DNA from 2 places in the Streptomyces sp. NPDC005761 genome. Region 2 is predicted to be linked to the other one. Evidence: riboswitches for the same ligand, from Rfam matches in the RefSeq annotation. Region 2 holds a riboswitch; the other holds the start of a gene.
The links. A riboswitch is a leader RNA that binds a small molecule or an ion and turns the genes downstream of it on or off. The one in region 2 is predicted to bind glycine.

Region 1: linked by a shared signal. The riboswitch ahead of gcvP (aminomethyl-transferring glycine dehydrogenase) and the one ahead of gcvT (glycine cleavage system aminomethyltransferase GcvT) in region 2 are both predicted to bind glycine.

The regions. Positions count from the first base shown of each region.
Region 1 covers NZ_JBEXXX010000010.1:194,801-199,163, reverse strand. The annotation lists gene ABZ434_RS13130 (DNA polymerase IV) at 1-945, shown strand, start outside; gene ABZ434_RS13125 (PRC-barrel domain-containing protein) at 870-1,238, opposite strand; glycine riboswitch at 1,352-1,449, shown strand; gene gcvP (aminomethyl-transferring glycine dehydrogenase) at 1,643-4,363, shown strand, end outside.
Region 2 covers NZ_JBEXXX010000017.1:130,000-134,362, forward strand. The annotation lists gene ABZ434_RS18240 (enhanced serine sensitivity protein SseB) at 164-934, opposite strand; gene ABZ434_RS18245 (AAA family ATPase) at 1,038-1,724, opposite strand; glycine riboswitch at 1,894-1,986, shown strand; gene gcvT (glycine cleavage system aminomethyltransferase GcvT) at 2,128-3,243, shown strand; gene gcvH (glycine cleavage system protein GcvH) at 3,345-3,722, shown strand; gene glyA (serine hydroxymethyltransferase) at 3,741-4,363, shown strand, end outside.

The DNA of each region.
Region 1 (4,363 bases), on a different contig from region 2:
GAGCGCGCGCTGCTCGCGCCCATGCCGGTACGCACGCTGCCCGGCGTCGGCCCGGCCACCGCGGACCATCTGCGCCGCGCCGGTATGACCACGATCAGTGACCTCGCGGAAGCGGGTGAGGCGGAGCTCGTACGGCTGCTGGGCAAGGCGCACGGCAGTTCCCTGCACCGCATGGCGTCCGGCTACGACGACCGGCCGGTGGTCGCCGAGCGCGACGCCAAGTCGGTCTCGGTCGAGGACACCTTCGACACGGACCTCCACGACCGGGTCCGGGTGCGCACCGAGGTGGAGCGGCTGGCCGACCGCTGCGTCCACCGGCTGAGGGCCGCCGGGCGGTCAGGACGCACGGTCGTCCTCAAAGTGCGGCGCTACGACTTCTCGACCCTCACCCGCTCCGAGACGCTCCGTGGGCCCACGGACGACCCCAGGGTCGTCAGAGAGGCGGCTGCGCGGCTCCTGGAGGCCGTGGACACGACCGGGGGGGTGCGCCTGCTCGGTGTCGGCGTCACCGGGCTCGCCGACTTCACCCAGGAGGATCTGTTCGCCCAGGCAGCGGGGGAGCGGCTGGGCGCCGAGCTCCCGGAGGCCGTCGAGCCGGGCGCGCACCCCGTGGCGGACGAGGCAGGACCGCAGGACGGGGAACCCGCACAGGAGACTGCGGAGCAGCTTGCCGCGCGGCGCTGGCCGGCCGGTCACGACGTACGCCATGACACCTATGGGCACGGCTGGGTGCAGGGGAGCGGTGTCGGGCGGGTGACGGTGCGCTTCGAGGAACCGGAATCGGAACCCGGCCGGGTCCGCACGTTCCGGATCGACGATCCGGAACTGCAGCCGGCCGATCCGCTGCCGCTCGTGCGGAACCCGGTGGACTACTCGTCCTGGCCCGCCAGCCTGCCGAAATCGCGGTCCGGGGCGCTCTCGCCCGGCACCGAGTCCAGACCGTAGTGCCGGTAGAGCTGAAGCTCCTGTTCCGGCGAGAGATGGCGTCCTACCCCGAAGTCGGGTGCGTCCTTGATCAGGGCGCGGTCGAAGGGGACGCGCAGCGTGTCCGCGACGAATTCGCTGGGCTCCAGCGGGACGAATGCGTCCCGGCTGAACAGTCCGGTGCGCACGGCCGCCCATTCGGGCACACCGGTCGCGTCGTCGAGGTACACCTCGTCCACGGTTCCGATCTTGGTGCCCTTGCGGTCGAACGCCTTGCGGCCGATCAGGCTGCGCGGATCGATGTCGGTCTGCACGGTCCCTCCCACGGGTCACGGCTACTCCACAGGCACTACAGAAGTGCAGATCCGTGGTGTCGGCCACTCGAGATCTCCCTCGCATACCCCGCTGGTACGCTGGCAATGGCTGCTGACCCCGTGCGGGAGAGTCCTCCGGAGACAATCCGGAAGGCGCCGAAGGAGCAAATCCTCCCCGGAATCTCTCAGGCCCCCGTACCGCACGGACGAGGTCACTCTGGAAAGCAGGGCGGGTTCCGCACGGCCACGGCCGGGCCGGAGCTCTCCCTCACCGACGGTGAAAGCCGGTGCGCCCCGCGGGCACCGGTGAAGCTCTCAGGTTGAGATGACAGAGGGGGAGGCCGTTCGGGCACCCCGCGCCGTGGTGCCCCTCGCAGGTCGTGACAGACCAGGAGGCCTCCATCATGACCCCCCGCCGCACTTCGCTCTCCCAGCTCGAACAGGGCATCCCGTTCGAGCAGCGCCACATCGGTCCCGATGCCGAGGCTCAGGCGAAGATGCTCGCCCAGGTCGGTTACGGCTCGCTCGACGAGCTCACCGCCGCCGCGGTGCCCGATGTGATCAAGAGTGCCGAGGCCCTGCGGCTCCCGGCCGCCCGGACCGAGGCCGAGGTCCTTGCGGAGCTGCGCCTGCTCGCCGACCGCAACCAGGTCCTGGCCCCGATGATCGGGCTCGGCTACTACGGCACGTTCACCCCACCGGTGATCCTCCGCAACGTGATGGAGAACCCCGCCTGGTACACGGCCTACACGCCTTACCAGCCCGAGATCTCCCAGGGCCGTCTCGAGGCCCTCCTCAACTTCCAGACGATGGTGGCCGAGCTCACCGGGCTGCCCACCTCCGGCGCCTCGCTGCTCGACGAGGGCACGGCCGCCGCCGAGGCCATGGCGCTGGCCCGGCGGGTCGGCAAGGTCAAGCAGGGCGTGTTCCTGGTCGACGCGGAGACCCTGCCGCAGACGGTGGCCGTCATCGAGACCCGTGCCGAGCCGACCGGGGTCGAGGTAGTCGTCGCCGACCTCACCGACGGCATCCCGGCCCGGATCGCCGAGCGCGGCGTCTTCGGCGTGCTGCTGCAGTACCCGGGCGCCTCCGGAGCCGTACGGGACATCGAGCCCGTCATCGCGCAGGCCCACGAGCTCGGCGCGATCGTCACCGTGGCCGCCGATCTGCTCGCCCTCACCCTGCTCACGTCCCCCGGCGACCTCGGCGCGGACATCGCCGTCGGGACCACGCAGCGCTTCGGGGTGCCGATGGGCTTCGGCGGGCCGCACGCCGGCTTCATGGCCGTACGCGAGAAGTTCGCCCGCAGCCTCCCGGGCCGCCTCGTCGGTGTCTCCGTGGACGCGGACGGCAACAAGGCGTACCGCCTGGCCCTGCAGACCCGTGAGCAGCACATCCGCCGCGAGAAGGCCACCAGCAACATCTGCACCGCTCAGGTGCTGCTCGCCGTGATGGCGGGCATGTACGCCGTCTACCACGGCCCGGACGGTCTGCGGACGATCGCGCGGCGCACCCACCGCTACGCGGCGATCCTGGCCGGCGGCCTGCGGGCCGCCGGTGTCGACGTGGTGACCGGTGCCTTCTTCGACACCCTCACGGTCCGGGTGCCGGGCAGGGCTGCCGCGGTCGTCGCCGACGCCCGCGAGCGTGGCGTCAACCTGCGCCTCGTCGACGGCGACCTGGTCTCGCTCGCGTGCGACGAGACCACGACCCGCGCCCAGATCGCGGCCGTCTGGGCCGCCTTCGGCGCCGAGGGCGACGTCGAGGCCCTGGACGCCACGACTGCCGACGCACTGCCCGAGGGGCTGCTGCGCACCGACGCGATCCTGACCCACCCCGTCTTCCACCAGTACCGCTCCGAGACCGCGATGCTGCGCTACCTGCGCAAGCTCGCGGACCGTGACTACGCGCTGGACCGTGGCATGATCCCGCTCGGCTCCTGCACCATGAAGCTCAACGCGACGGCCGAGATGGAGTCGATCACCTGGCCCGAGTTCGGCGCACTGCACCCGTTCGCGCCGGCCGAACAGGCCGAGGGTTTCCTGACCCTCATCCGTGAGCTGGAGGAGCGCCTCGCGGAGGTCACCGGCTACGACGCGGTCTCCATCCAGCCGAATGCCGGATCGCAGGGCGAGTTCGCGGGACTGCTGGCCGTGCGCGCGTACCACCGCGCCAACGGTGACGAGGGCCGGACCGTCTGTCTGATTCCGTCCTCCGCCCACGGAACCAACGCCGCCAGCGCCGTGATGGCCGGCATGAAGGTCGTCGTGGTGAAGACCGCCGACGACGGCGAGGTCGACATCGAGGACCTCCGCGCCAAGATCGAGAAGCACCGCGAAGAACTCGCCGTTCTCATGATCACTTACCCGTCCACCCACGGTGTGTTCGAGGAGCACGTCGCCGACATCTGCGCCGAGGTGCACGATGCCGGCGGTCAGGTGTACGTCGACGGGGCCAACCTCAACGCGCTGGTCGGTCTGGCCAAGCCGGGCCACTTCGGCGGCGACGTCTCGCACCTGAACCTGCACAAGACCTTCTGCATCCCGCACGGGGGCGGCGGTCCCGGCGTGGGTCCCGTCGGTGTGCGGGCGCACCTGGCGCCGTACCTCCCGAACCACCCGCTGCAGCCCGCCGCCGGGCCGGAGAGCGGTGTCGGACCGATCTCGGCCGCCCCGTGGGGCTCGGCCGGAATTCTTCCGATCTCCTGGGCCTACGTACGCCTGATGGGCGGCGAGGGCCTCAAGCGTGCGACGCAGGTCGCCGTACTCGCGGCCAACTACATCGCCAAGCGGCTGGAGCCGCACTACCCGATCCTGTACAACGGCCCGGCGGGACTGGTCGCGCACGAGTGCATCGTGGACCTGCGGCCCATCTCCAGGGCGACCGGCGTCAGCATCGACGACGTCGCCAAGCGGCTCATCGACTACGGCTTCCACTCGCCGACCATGTCGTTCCCCGTGGCGGGGACGCTCATGATCGAACCGACCGAGAGCGAGGACCTCGCGGAGCTGGACCGGTTCTGCGACACGATGATCGCCATTCGCGGCGAGATCGAGAAGGTGGCATCGGGCGAGTGGAGCGCCGACGACAACCCGCTGGGCAACGCCCCGCACACGGCAGCCGCA
Region 2 (4,363 bases):
GCCCCTCTTCGATCCAACGTGTCGGCCTGCCGTTACCCGGGCTCTCGGGGACGGCGCGGTGCCGAGGCACCAGCCATCAAACCAGCTTATGCGTCGGGCCTGACACCGACTTGACTCCACGGGCACCGGCGTCGCCCCGCGGCGCCGGTGCCCTGCGGTGCCGCTACTCGGCGGGGCGCTGATAGAACGGCCGCACCCGTGCCCGCATCCAGTCGGCGACCGGGTCCTGGGCGACGTCGAGCAGCACCAGGTTGACCGGCCACGGCACCTCGACGCGCCCCAGTGCCCGCCCCAGGGCGTCCATGGGCGCGTTGCGTCCGGCTCCGTCCCAGGTGGAGAACTCGATGCCGACGAAGAGGACGGGGTCGCCGCCCTCGATGCTGGCCAGGGCGCGGCGGGCGCTGAGCACGACGCCGCTCTCCTCGAACTCCCCGGCCGCGGCGGCGAGGAAGTCGACGGGTTCCTCCTGCCAGTCCGGCTCGTACAGCCGGACGCGGCCGCCGGTGGCCGGCCCGTCCAGCACGGTGCGGCCGGCCCGGCAGAGCTCGGCGACGGCGGGCGGCGGCAGCGGCATACCGACCGCGCCGCCCGGGTTCACGGCGATGCCGAGCTGCGGGGGCAGGCCGCGGGCGAACTCCCGGGCGGGAGCCACGGTGAACGACATGTGCGCACCGACACAGGTGAGGAACTGCTGTTCGGAGCTGAACACGGGGACGTACGGAGCGCCCTCGACGTCCAGCGTCGGCAGATCCAGATCGGTGGCGTCCGGCGAGCCGCCGTTGGGCAGGGGCACCCAGAGGTGGCTGCGGCCGAGCACCTCCACCAGTCGGCCGCCCGCCTCGGGGCTGCCGAGCGAGGCGCTCAGCACTTCTTCGAGCTCGTTGGCCGGCCATCCGCCCTGCGGATGGGTCCGGGCCGGTGCCGGAATGTCCACTGTCTCCCTCTCTCACCCCATGTCGTGCAGCAAGAGGTTAACGCCGTGTCCCTGGATACCCGCCAGTCGCACACGGGCTGTCCAGCCATCGGACAGCCATTTTTCAGGCCTCACTCTGTGCGTCTGCGAATGTGATCCGCGCGACCAGGCCCGCCGCCTCCCGGTCCAGCAGCACCGCCGAGGCGCACCCGAGGGGCAGCAGGCCCGACTCGGTGTCCCGGAGCAGCCGCCCCACGGCCCGGCGGTGCCGGGCGAAGGCGTAGCCGGAGACTCCGCGCCCGCGCTCGAGCTGTCCCTCCCTCGCCGTCTGCGGGGTGACGTCGAGCAACACGAGGTGCAGGGTGTGGCCGCGGCGCCGGGCGTCGCGGGCCAGCCAGCCGCGCACCCAGGCCTGGGTGCCGCAGTCGTGGACGACGACGGAGGCGCCGGAGCGCAGCACCCGCCACAGCCCCCAGTAGTGGGCGACGCGGACGAGCGGGCGGTAGAGGGCGTACGGGAGTAAGCGGGGCAGCCGGGCCGCCCAGCGGTCCCTGGTGTCCTGGGAGTCGATGGCGTGTGCCGAGACGGCCCGTGCGATGAGCGTCGATTTGCCGCTGCCGGGCAGCCCGGAGACCACCACCACGTCGCCCGCCGCGAAGTGCAGGCCGCGCGGGCTGCGCCCGTCGCGCTGGCGCAGATCCCGTACGACCGGCGCGTGCGGGCCCGCCTTCTCCCTGGCCGGCGCACCCGGCTGCGCGGGCAGTGCGCCGTGCGCGACCCCCGCGGTCGTCGCGTACCGCTGCAACGTCATCGCCCTCCCCCTGTCGGCTACCCACACCTGCCCAAGAAGTGTAAAGAAAAGGTAATGCGGCACAACCGTCCGACCCGCCGGATTCCCCCAGCGGACCGGCATCGGTACCGGCCCCCCACTCTCCCGCAATGCGTGCGATGATGACCCCGTCAACTGCATAAAGGCCGCTCGAATCCGCGCGGGAGAGTCCCGGCCCCGTGCCGGGCGCCGAAGGAGCAAGATCCTCCCTTGAATCTCTCAGGCCCCGTACCGCGTGGATGAGGCAGATCTGAAAAGCGGGCCGCTCTGCGGCTCCACCCAAGGTGCAAGCCGAACCCCTGCGGGGTCTCTCGGCGAACCTCTCAGGTTCCGATGACAGATGGGGAGGGATCGTCCTCGTCGTCATGCCCTGGGAGCCTTATCCATGAGCACCGCCCCCCGTCTCACAGCCCTCGATGCCCTGCACCGTTCGCTGGGCGCGACCATGACCGACTTCGCCGGCTGGGACATGCCGCTGCGCTACGCCAGTGAGCGCGACGAGCACAACGCCGTCCGCACGAAGGCCGGGCTCTTCGACCTCTCGCACATGGGCGAGATCACCGTCACCGGACCCGAGGCCGTGGCGCTGCTGAACTTCGCACTCGTCGGCAACATCGGCACCGTCTCCACGGGCCGGGCCCGCTACACGATGATCTGCGCCGAGGACGGCGGCATCCTGGACGACCTGATCGTCTATCGCCTGGGCGAGACCGAGTACATGGTGGTCGCCAACGCGGGCAACGCGCAGATCGTGCTGGACGCCCTGACCGCCCGGGCCGAGGGCTTCGACGCCGAGGTCCGCGACGACCGCGACGCGTACGCGCTGCTCGCCGTCCAGGGCCCCGAGTCCCCCGCCATCCTGGCTGCCGTCACCGACGCCGACCTGGACGGCCTGAAGTACTACGCCGGCCTGCCCGGCACGGTCGCCGGCGTTCCCGCGCTCATCGCCCGTACCGGCTACACCGGTGAGGACGGCTTCGAGCTGTTCGTCGCTCCCGGGCACGCCGAGCAGCTGTGGAAGGCCCTCACCGAGGCGGGCGCCTCGCGTGGCCTGATCCCGTGCGGGCTCTCCTGCCGCGACACGCTGCGCCTGGAGGCGGGCATGCCGCTGTACGGGCACGAGCTGACCACGGCGCTGACCCCGTTCGACGCCGGTCTGGGCCGGGTCGTGAAGTTCGAGAAGGAGGGCGACTTCGTCGGCCGCAAGGCCCTTGAGGCCGCCGCCGAGCGCGCCGAGACCGCCCCGCCCCGCAAGCTCGTCGGCCTGGTGGCCGAAGGCCGCCGGGTGCCGCGCGCCGGCTTCCCGGTCGTCGCGGAGGGCCAGGTCATCGGCGAGGTCACCTCGGGCGCGCCCTCGCCCACGCTCGGCAAGCCGATCGCCATGGCATACGTCGACGCCGCCCACGCCACGCCCGGCACCGCGGGTGTCGCCGTGGACATCCGGGGCAGCCACGAGCCGTACGAGGTCGTGGCGCTGCCGTTCTACAAGCGGCAGAAGTAGAACCGCAGAGCCCACGGGCGCCGCGTACGTGACGCAGTCCTGTCTCACACCGTAAGACCATCGTTCATCAGCACTCCCCCGCGTACAGGAGAATTCAGGTCATGAGCAACCCCCAGCAGCTGCGGTACAGCAAGGAGCACGAGTGGCTGTCGGCCGTCGAGGACGGCGTGGCCACCATCGGCATCACGGAGTACGCGGCCAACGCGCTCGGTGACGTCGTCTACGCCCAGCTCCCTGAGGTCGGTGACACGGTGACCGCGGGTGAGACCTGCGGCGAGCTGGAGTCGACCAAGTCGGTCAGCGACCTGTACTCGCCGGTGACCGGTGAGGTCACGGCCGCGAACCAGGACGTCGTGGACGACCCGTCGCTGGTGAACTCCGCCCCGTTCGAGGGCGGCTGGCTGTTCAAGGTACGTATCGCGGAGGAGCCGAAGGACCTGCTCTCCGCCGACGAGTACACCGCGTTCTCCGGTAACTGAGACCCAAGGGACCACCTGATGTCGCTTCTCAACTCCTCCCTCCACGAGCTGGACCCGGACGTCGCCGCCGCTGTCGACGCCGAGCTCCACCGTCAGCAGTCCACCCTCGAGATGATCGCCTCGGAGAACTTCGCTCCCGTCGCGGTCATGGAGGCCCAGGGCTCCGTCCTGACCAACAAGTACGCCGAGGGCTACCCCGGCCGTCGCTACTACGGCGGCTGCGAGCACGTCGACGTGGTCGAGCAGATCGCGATCGACCGCATCAAGGCGCTCTTCGGCGCCGAGGCCGCCAACGTGCAGCCGCACTCCGGTGCGCAGGCCAACGCCGCCGCGATGTTCGCGCTGCTGAAGCCGGGCGACACCATCATGGGCCTGAACCTGGCGCACGGTGGTCACCTGACCCACGGCATGAAGATCAACTTCTCCGGCAAGCTCTACAACGTGGTCCCGTACCACGTCGACGACACCGGTGTCGTGGACATGGCCGAGGTCGAGCGCCTCGCCAAGGAGTCCAAGCCGAAGCTCATCGTGGCCGGCTGGTCCGCCTACCCGCGTCAGCTGGACTTCGCCGCCTTCCGCCGCATCGCGGACGAGGTCGGCGCGTACCTGATGGTCGACATGGCGCACTTCGCCGGTCTGGT